DNA from 2 places in the Ectopseudomonas oleovorans genome. Region 1 is predicted to be linked to the other one. Evidence: predicted binding sites of a transcription regulator. Region 1 holds the regulator's gene; the other holds the start of a gene.
The links. Region 1 encodes sigma-54, which starts transcription at its own class of promoters, with help from an activator protein. Its sites were predicted from a motif close to ANTGGCATNNANNTTGCTNT; they were not measured.

Region 1 (5,249 bases):
CTGCTCGACGAACCCTTTGCCGGGGTCGACCCGATCTCCGTCGGCGATATCAAGCAGATCATCCATCACCTCAAGACCAAGGGCATCGGCATCCTGATCACCGATCACAACGTGCGCGAAACCCTGGACATCTGCGAAACCGCCTACATCGTCAACGATGGGCAACTGATCGCCGAAGGTGACGCCGAGACCATCCTCGCCAACCAGACGGTGAAAGAGGTTTACCTGGGCCACGAATTCCGCCTGTAGCAGGCTGCGTGAAAACTACTGCACTCGGTGATGCTGCGTTAAAAACAGGCTCAAAATGCTCATTTACAGTCGTAAACTGCGCTTTCTCGCCTGTTTTTGCGGGGCCGCCATCGGTATTGCCTCACCTTCGCTCGCTACGCTTTCACACAACCTGTAGGTCGCTCACTATTTCGCTACAGAAATATTGCAACCCCTAGGCAAAAACGAGAAATTCAGGCATATAATTTGCTTCCTGGCGGCGCTTCGGCGCCCTGATGTGGAAGGCGTAACTCGCCAGTAAATTAAGGTCTGCAATGAAACCATCGCTAGTCCTCAAGATGGGCCAGCAGCTGACGATGACCCCGCAGCTGCAACAGGCTATCCGCCTCCTCCAATTGTCTACCCTGGACCTGCAACAGGAAATACAGGAGGCACTGGAATCCAATCCCATGCTCGAGCGCCAGGAAGACGGCGACGACTTCGACAACAGCGATCCAATGGCCGATGGCGCCGAAAGCGCCACTCCGAACCCGAACAAGGAGGACAGCTACCAGGAAACCACCCCCACGGTGGACAACCTGGAAGAAGGCGAGTGGGGCGAGCGCATCCCCAACGAGCTGCCGGTCGATACCGCCTGGGAAGACATCTACCAGACCAGCGCCAGCAGCCTGCCCAGCAACGACGATGACGAGTGGGACTTCACCACCCGCACTTCCAGTGGCGAGAGCCTGCACAGCCATCTGCTCTGGCAACTGAATCTGGCCCCCATGTCGGACAAGGACCGCCTGATCGCCGCCACCCTGATCGACTGCATCAATAACGACGGTTACCTCGAGGAAACGCTCGAGGAAGTGACCGAATCCTTCGACCCCGAGCTGGATGTCGAACTGGACGAAGTGGAAGTGGTGCTGCACCGCATCCAGCAGTTCGAACCGGCCGGTATCGGCGCCCGCGACCTGCGCGAGTGTCTGCTGCTGCAACTGCGTCAGTTGCCTGCCAACACCCCCTGGCTGAACGAAACCCAGCGCGTGGTCGGCGACTATCTGGAGCTGCTCGGCAGCCGCGATTACGCCCAGCTGATGCGTCGCACCAAGCTCAAGGAAGACGAACTGCGCCAGGTCATCGACCTGATCCAGCGCCTGAATCCGCGTCCGGGTTCGCAGATCGAGTCCAGCGAACCGGAATACGTCGTGCCCGACGTTATCGTGCGCAAGCATAACGAACGCTGGCTGGTGGAGCTGAACCAGGAAGCCATGCCGCGCCTGAGGGTCAACCCGCAGTATGCCGGCTTCGTCAAACGCGCAGACTCCAGCGCCGATAACACCTTCATGCGCAACCAGTTGCAGGAGGCCCGCTGGTTCATCAAAAGCCTGCAGAGCCGCAACGAAACGCTGATGAAGGTGGCCACACAGATCGTTGAGCACCAGCGTGGCTTCCTCGACTACGGCGACGAGGCGATGAAGCCTCTGGTGCTGCACGACATCGCCGAAGCCGTGGGTATGCACGAGTCGACGATTTCACGCGTTACCACGCAGAAATTCATGCACACCCCGCGTGGCATTTACGAGCTGAAATATTTCTTCTCCAGCCACGTCAGCACCTCCGAAGGCGGCGAATGCTCGTCCACCGCGATCCGCGCGATCATCAAAAAACTGGTTGCAGCAGAAAACGCGAAAAAGCCGTTGAGCGACAGCAAGATCGCTGGTTTACTGGAGGCACAAGGCATCCAAGTCGCCCGTCGGACGGTCGCCAAGTATCGCGAGTCCCTCGGTATAGCGCCCTCCAGTGAGCGCAAGCGACTGATGTAGGCCAGATCGACTGAAGGCACAAGGTCTTCAGGCCAACGTGTTCCGGCGGCGGGTCGAATAGGGCCCGTCTCTTACACAAGGCAACAAGGAGAAAGCGGTATGCAAGTCAACATCAGTGGACATCAGCTGGATGTGACCGACGCCCTGCGTGACTACATCGGCGAGAAACTCGGCCGACTGGAACGCCACTTCGACAAGATCACCAACGTACAGGTGACCATGGAGGTCGAGAAACTCAAGCAGAAGATCGAAGCCACCCTGCATGTCGCCGGCGGCGAAATCGTCGCCAATGCCGAACATCAGGATATGTACGCTGCCATCGACCTGTTGGCCGATAAACTCGACCGTCAACTCATCAAGCACAAGGAAAAGCAGCTCGAGCGTCTGCAAGGCGCCACGGCCCGCTAACATTCCCTATCCATGATCCGACTTGAAAATATCCTGACCCCCGGCCGTTCCCTGGTGAACGTGCCGGGCGGCAGTAAGAAACGCGTGCTCGAACAGATCGCCAATCTGGTTGCGCGCGACCTGCCCGACCTGGATGCCCAGGACGTCTTCGAAAGCCTCATCGCCCGCGAGAAGCTCGGCTCCACCGGCTTCGGCAACGGCATCGCCATTCCCCACTGCCGCCTGGCTGGCTGCAGTGCCCCGATCAGTGCAGTCCTGCACCTGGAGACGGCAGTCGACTTCGACGCCATCGACGGCGCACCGGTCGACCTGCTGTTCGTCCTGCTGGTGCCGGAGGCGGCCACCGATGCCCACCTCGACCTGCTGCGCCAGATCGCCAGCATGCTTGATCGCCAGGATGTACGTGAACGTCTGCGCCAGGCCAAGAGCGGCGAAGATCTCTATCAGGTCGTCGTGGACATTCAGAACGGTCAATAAACATGCGCCTGATCATCGTCAGCGGTCGCTCGGGCTCGGGCAAGAGCACCGCCCTCGATGTACTTGAGGACAACGGTTTCTACTGCATCGACAACCTGCCGGCCGGTCTGCTGCCGGACCTCGCCGAGCGCTTCCTGCCGCACAGCGACATGCTGCTGCCGCAAGTGGCCGTTTCCATTGATGCACGCAACCTGCTGAGCCAGCTCAAGCGCTTTCCGGAGCTGCTCGAAGAAGTACGCAAACGTAATATCCGCTGCGATGTGCTGTATCTCGACGCCGAAGACGAAACCCTGCTCAAGCGCTTTTCCGAAACCCGCAGACGCCACCCGCTGACCAACGATAACCGCTCGCTGGCCGAAGCCATTGCGTACGAAAGTCTGCTGTTGGCGCCGATCACCGATCGTGCCGATCTGAAGATCGACACCACCCGCCTGAATCTCTACCAGCTGCGCGATACGCTCAAACTGCGCCTGCTCGGCCAGACACAGACCGGAACCGCCTTTCTCGTCGAGTCCTTCGGCTTCAAGCGCGGTATGCCGGTGGACGCCGATCTGGTGTTCGATGCACGCTGCCTGCCCAATCCCTACTGGAAGCCGGAACTGCGCGACTACTCCGGCCTGGATCAACCGGTGATCGACTACCTGGCTGCGCAGCCGGAGGTCGAGGAGATGTATCAGGACATCCTCGCCTATCTGGAAAAATGGCTGCCACGCTTCGCCGCCAGCAACCGCGCCTATGTCACCATCGCCATTGGCTGCACCGGTGGTCACCACCGCTCGGTGTACCTGGCCAACCGCCTGAGCCAGGCACTCAAAGACTCGCTGAAGAACGTCCAGGTGCGTCACCGCGACCTCAGCTAAGGAATCCTGCCGCGATGCCAGCACGTGAAATCACCATCATCAACAAACTTGGTCTGCATGCCCGCGCCGCGGCGAAGTTCGTCGGTGTAGCGAGCACCTACCCCTGCCAAGTGCGCATCGGCCGCAGCGCCGACAGCCTGGTAGACGGCAAGAGCATCATGGCGGTGATGATGCTGGCTGCCGGCAAGGGCACCAATGTGCACCTGCTGACCGAAGGCGAGCAGGACGAAGAAGCGATGGCCGCCCTGGTAGGCCTGATAGAGAACTACTTCGACGAAGGCGAGTAATACCTCCAGCCAAAACGAAGGCCACCCACGGGTGGCCTTGTCGTTACTGCCGACTTCAACTGCCGGCGACGGTCATCTTCTCGATCAGCACCGAGCCGGTGCAGATATTGCCACGCCGCTCCAGGTCACAACCGACTGCAACGACCTGGCGGAACATGTCGCGCAGATTGCCGGCGATGGTTACCTCCTGCACCGGGAACTGGATCTCGCCGTTCTCCACCCAGAAGCCCGCCGCGCCGCGCGAGTAATCCCCCGTCACCAGATTCAGCCCCTGGCCCATCAGCTCGGTAACCAGCAAACCGCGCCCCATGCGCCGAATCAGCGCCTGCTGATCCTCATCGCCATGGGTGATGAACAGGTTGTGCACACCTCCTGAGTTGGCAGTGCTCGGCAAACCCAGCTTGCGCCCGGAATAGGTGCTAAGTACGTAGGACACCAGCTCTCCCTTCTCCACGAACGGCTTGGCATAAGTGGCCAGGCCATCACCATCGAAAGCCGCGCTGCCCAGTGCGCGCGGCAGGTGCGGACGCTCGTCTAGAGTCAGCCACTCGGGAAAAAGACGCTGGCCGAGTGCGCCTTCGAGGAAAGAGGAGTGACGATAGAGATTGCCGCCCGAGATTGCCGCCAGCAGGTGACTGAACAACCCGCCGGCAAGCTCGGCAGCGAACAGCACCGGCACCTCACAGGTCGGTACCGGTCGTGCACCAAGGCGGCTGACCGCACGCTCGGCAGCCCGCTGGCCGATACCCTTAGCATCAGCCAGTAGTTCACCCTGACGGTTGACGTCATACCAGTAGTCGCGCTGCATCTGCCCTTCTCCTTCGGCGATCATCACGCAGCTCAGGCTATGGCGGGTGCTGGCGTAACCGCCGACGAAGCCGTGGCTGTTGCCGTATACGCGACAGCCTTGGTGGGTATTGAGGCTGGTGCCATCGGCGTTCTTGATCCGCGTGTCAGCGGCGAAAGCCGCGGCCTCGCAGGCCAGCGCCTGCTCCACCGCCTGTTCAGGGGTGATCGACCAGGGGTGATAGAGATCGAGTTCAGGCAGTTCACGGGCCATCAGCGCGGCATCGGCCAGGCCGGCGCACTCGTCCTCGCTGGTATGTTTGGCAATCGCCAGGGCTGCCGCCACGGTCTCGCGAATGGCCTCGCTTCCGGTGGCCGAGGTGCTGGCCGAGCCC
Region 2 (5,249 bases), on a different contig from region 1:
CAGCAGTTGCGCCGCACCGCGAATGCCGCCGAGCGGATTCTTGATCTCGTGGGCCAGACCGCGCACCAGCAGTTTGGTGGTTTCCTGCTTGGACAGCTGCGCCTCTTCCTTGGTGATGCGCAGCAGGCGGTCGCGCGGGTGCACCTCCAGCAGCAGCAGGGTTTCGCCCATGCTGAACAGCGGCGTTACCGCGTAGTCCACGGTCAGCGTTTGGCCGGTGACCGAGGTCAATACGGCTTCGCGCTTGTTGAATGGATGCGCCTGTTCCACCGCCTGGCGCAAGGATGACAGCGCCTCGGGCGACTCGGTGAACAGGTCACTGATGAACTGACCATGGCTGCGCTGGCCGCTGACGGCCAGGAGCATTTCCGCCGCCGGGTTCATGTACTCAAGGCACAGCTGGCTGTTGAGCAGCAGGGTGGCGGTGGTCAGGTTGTCGAGTAGAAGGCGGTGCAGCGCGTCGTTGATGGTCATAGGCAGTGCGTTCCGGCGATGGGCAGGAAAATGCAAGAAGCAAACCAAAGCCCCGAAAAGACGCATTATTTGTGCGGTCTGCCAGGTTTTGGTGGTGCAGGGGCGAGGCCGGGCGGGGAAAAGCGACCCAAAACAGGGAGAGCTTAGGGGATGGTGCGCCATATTGCACTGTTATGGTGCGATTGCGCTCAGAGGAATGGAAGGATGCTGCTCTGTTCCTTGGGTTTGTCTTTGAGTGGGCACTCGGGGCGAACGCCGTATTCATCTTTCTGGCACGGATTGATCTTGCGCTTTTGCGACAGGCTGATGCGATGCATATGAAATGGCTGCGCCGGCGTACGTTCGACGATGAGGCCGGCAGAGTCGATGATCTCTGCTGCCAGTTGGTGCGTGCCCCGGTCGATGTGCTGCAGGGAAAAAACCGGGCTGCGGCTGGTGCCACCCTGCTGCTCACCGTTGAGTAGCAGGCGGTAGCTGTGCCCCGGCAGCAGGCCGGGCTCGCTGGTCAGGGTAACGATCATGTCGCCGGAACCGTTATGGATCGAGGCGTCCGGCTCCGGCACGAGGATGCGCAGCAGCTGATAGTGCACGGTCGGTTTGCTTACCGCGGGTGGCGGGGCCATGCGCACCGTGGGTTGGGGCTGGCTCATTTGCGCGCTGTTGGACGGCGCGAGCACCACTCGTTCGGCATTGCTGCTGCGCGGTTTGTCAGTGAAAACGCGGTTACCTTCAGCATCGATATAGGTATAGACCTGAGCCGAAGCAGCTTGGGTGATGAACAGCAGGCAGAGCAGCAGTGTACGCATCGTGGTCAGTTCGTCGGTCTTGGGGTCGGGCGCGGTGGCGTGACCGGTGGGCGAGCAGGGCTGTTGACGCTGATGCGCTGCACGGTAAAGGTTTCGGTGGCGCTCTGCTGGATGATGCGTTCGCCGGCCACCACTGCTACCGCCAGGCTGTGTTCGCCGCGCTCGACATTGGTCAACTGCAGGCTCGGTACGTTGCTGGCCTGGCCGTATGGCTCGCCATCGAGAATCAGTCGTAGCTGGTGGCCGGGTTGCAAGCGTGGCTGGATGTTCACGCCGACGACGAAGGTGCCGTTGTTGGCGCGCATGGCTTCATCATCCGGGATGCCGGTCAGGCTCAACACGGAGTAAGGGGCCGCGCTCTGTGCTGAGGTGTCGCCGCTGGTGTCCGCAGGAATGCTGGGTGTCTGCATCTCTACCGTATTGGTTGGCGGCAGGTTGACGCTTTCGGCTGCTGCGCCATCGGGCGGCTGGTTGGTGAAGACCGTGTTGCCGTTGGCGTCGATGTATTTGTAGATCTGCGCACTGGCCGGCAAGGCCAGGGCAAGCAGCAGGCAGACGAGTAGCGGGCGCATGGGCCGATCCTTCCGCGGATGATGCGCTAAGCCTTGCACTGCTATCGGTTCCTGGCAAGCGCAGGGCTCCATGGCTGTGATATTCGGCTACAAAAAGTGGACTCGGATCTGCCGTAGGCGCGAGCGTCGCGAGCGAAGCTCTTCAGGTCGCCAGGTCCGCTCGCGATGCTCGCTCCTACAGGGCATGGTGCCGCTGCGTGTCCATGAAAAAGCCCCGCCAGGCAGGGCCGGACAGGGCTTTTGAAACGCGCCGCACGAGGGCGGCGCGAGACTGGCTTAGACGCTGTAGTACAGGTCGTATTCCAGCGGGTGTACGAAGGTACGTACCTTAATTTCTTCTTCCGATTTCAGCTCGATGTAGGCATCGATGAAGTCGTCGGAGAACACGCCGCCCTTGGTCAGGAACGCGCGGCCCTTGTCCAGCTCTTCCAGGGCTTCCTTCAGGCTGCCGCAGACCTGCGGGATCAGCTTGCCTTCTTCCGGCGGCAGGTCGTACAGGTTCTTGTCGGCCGCATCGCCCGGGTGGATCTTGTTCTGGATGCCGTCGATACCGGCCATCAGCAGAGCAGCGAAGGCCAGGTACGGGTTGGCAGCCGGGTCCGGGAAGCGCGCTTCGATGCGGCGGGCTTTCGGGCTGGCAACGTACGGGATACGGATCGAGGCGGAGCGGTTGCGAGCCGAGTAGGCCAGCATCACCGGTGCTTCGAAGCCCGGAACCAGACGCTTGTAGGAGTTGGTCGACGGGTTGGTGAAGCCGTTCAGGGCCTTACCGTGCTTGATGATGCCGCCGATGAAGTACAGAGCGGTCTCGGACAGGCCGGCATAGCCTTCACCAGCGAAGGTGTTCTTGCCGTCCTTGGAGATCGACATGTGCACGTGCATCCCCGAGCCGTTGTCGCCGTACAGCGGCTTCGGCATGAAGGTAGCGGTCTTGCCGTAGGCGTCGGCCACGTTGTGCACGCAGTACTTCAGGGTCTGAACTTCGTCAGCCTTGGCGACCAGGGTGTTGAACTTCACGCCGATTTCGTTCTGACCGGCAGTGGCCACTTCGTGGTGGTGCACTTCGACGACCAGGCCCATTTCTTCCATGGCATTACACATGGCAGTACGGATTTCGTGGTCGTGGTCGCACGGCGGAACCGGGAAGTAACCACCCTTGACGGCGGGACGGTGGCCTTTGTTGCCGCCTTCCACGTCCTGGTCGGTCATCCAGGAGCCTTGCTCGGAGTAGATCTTGAACATCGAGCCGGAGATGTCGGACTTGAACTTCACTTCGTCGAAGATGAAGAACTCGGGCTCCGGGCCGACGAATACGGTGTCACCGATGCCGGTGGTTTTCAGGAACTCTTCGGCACGCTTGGCGATCGAGCGCGGGTCACGATCGTAGCCCTGCATGGTGCTTGGCTCGATGATGTCGCAAACGATGATCAGGGTCGGCTCTTCGGTGAACGGGTCCAGTACCGAAGTTTCGTCGACCGGCATCAGGATCATGTCGGAGGCTTCGATGCCTTTCCAGCCATGGATGGACGAGCCGTCGAACATTTTGCCGTGCTCGAAGAAATCTTCGTCCAGGGCGTCACGGGCCGGCATGGTCACGTGGTGCTGCTTGCCCTTGGTGTCGGTGAAGCGCAGGTCTACCCACTTCACGTCATGTTCTTTGATCAGTTGAACAGCCTTAGACATGTTGTCCTCCAGATGGAAAAGGCTCGCTTCGTGGAGCCCCGATATGTGCGGTGAAGCCCGGCGGGATAGTCCTTCAGGGCGACCTGCCTCACAAGGGAGCAAATTGCATGCCAGTGCCCTTTATTGGGCAGAGGCCGCGAAACTCAGGCGCTACGCCGGCTGCGCGCCGATTCTGCGGAGATATTTGCACCATTTAAGGGCTGCTGTTTATGGAAAAGGCCTATTTTGGTGCGCCAACTTGGGGTTGCAGTATTTTTGGTCAAAGCTTGAACAATTTCCGCTATAATCCGCGCCCCTGTTTTTTCGTCCCCCAAGCGGGCGGCCTATTCATGAAGCTGATCGTCAAAGTTTTCCCGGAAATCACCATCAAGAGCCGCCCGGTGCGCAAGCAGTTCATTCGCCAGCTGGGGAAGAACATTCGCTCCGTGCTGCGTGATCTTGACCCTGCTCTGCGGGTCACGGGTGTCTGGGATAACCTCGAGGTCGAGACCGACCTGGACGATCCCAAGCTGCTGGCCGAGATGACCGAACGCCTGCGCAACACGCCGGGCATTGGTCTGTTCCTCGAGGTGAATGAGTACCCGCTGGGCGATCTGGACGAGATCACCGAACACTGCAAGCGCCACTACGCCGACCAGTTGCCGGGCAAGATCTTCGCCGTGCGTTGCAAGCGTGGCGGCAAGCACGCGTTCAGCTCAATCGATGTCGAACGCCATGTCGGTTCACGTCTGCGTCAGGAGTGCGGTGCAGCCGGTATCGACCTGAAGAAACCGGACGTCGAAGTGCGCATGGAAATTCGCGACCAGCGCCTCTTCGTGGTGCATAACCGCCACGAAGGCCTCGGCGGTTACCCGCTGGGCTCGTTGGAACAGACCCTGGTGCTGATGAGCGGCGGCTTCGACTCCACCGTCGCGGCCTATCAGATGATGCGCCGCGGCCTGGTCAGCCACTTCTGCTTCTTCAATCTCGGTGGCCGTGCCCATGAACTGGGCGTGATGGAAGTGGCGCACTATATATGGCAGAAGTTCGGCCGCTCGCAGCGTGTGCTGTTCGTCAGCGTGCCGTTCGAGGAAGTGGTCGGCGAGATTCTCGGTAAGGTCGACAACAGCCAGATGGGTGTGATCCTCAAGCGCATGATGCTGCGCGCCGCCACCCGTGTTGCCGAAAAGCTGCAGATCGAAGCGCTGGTCACCGGCGAGGCGATCAGCCAGGTGTCGAGCCAGACTCTGACCAACCTGGCGGTGATCGATTCGGCGACCGACATGCTGGTGATGCGCCCGCTGATTGCCAGCCACAAGCAGGACATCATCGACACCGCCACGCAAATCGGTACCGCCGAGTTCGCCAAGAACATGCCCGAGTACTGCGGCGTGATCTCGGTCAACCCGACCACCAAGGCCCGCAGTTATCGCGTGGAGAAGGAGGAGGCCCAGTTCGACATGGCCATCCTCGATCGCGCCCTGGAACGCGCCACCCAACTGCCCATCGACCGCGTCATCGACGAGCTGGGCAAGGATGTGCAGGTCGAGGAAGTGCGTGAGGCGCTGGCCGGGCACATCGTCATCGACATTCGCCACCCCGACGCCGCCGAAGACGAGCCGCTGGACGTGCCGGGTGTCGAGGTGCAGGCGCTGCCGTTCTACGCGCTGAACAACAAATTCAAGGAACTGGATGAGAACCGCCAGTACCTGCTGTATTGCGACAAGGGCGTCAT

Region 2: a site for sigma-54 is predicted at 3,631-3,650, ahead of glnA (glutamate--ammonia ligase). Genes of this name have one in related genera too.

Annotation. Positions count from the first base shown of each region.
Region 1 is NZ_JAOCLK010000004.1:57,108-62,356, forward strand. It holds gene lptB (LPS export ABC transporter ATP-binding protein) at 1-249, shown strand, start outside; gene N5J71_RS03425 (RNA polymerase factor sigma-54) at 543-2,036, shown strand; gene hpf (ribosome hibernation-promoting factor, HPF/YfiA family) at 2,136-2,444, shown strand; gene ptsN (PTS IIA-like nitrogen regulatory protein PtsN) at 2,457-2,921, shown strand; gene rapZ (RNase adapter RapZ) at 2,924-3,781, shown strand; gene N5J71_RS03445 (HPr family phosphocarrier protein) at 3,796-4,068, shown strand; gene pmbA (metalloprotease PmbA) at 4,124-5,249, opposite strand, start outside.
Region 2 is NZ_JAOCLK010000006.1:41,436-46,684, forward strand. It holds gene glnL (nitrogen regulation protein NR(II)) at 1-474, opposite strand, end outside; gene N5J71_RS04730 (DUF4124 domain-containing protein) at 663-1,280, opposite strand; gene N5J71_RS04735 (DUF4124 domain-containing protein) at 1,286-1,852, opposite strand; gene glnA (glutamate--ammonia ligase) at 2,129-3,535, opposite strand; gene thiI (tRNA uracil 4-sulfurtransferase ThiI) at 3,865-5,249, shown strand, end outside.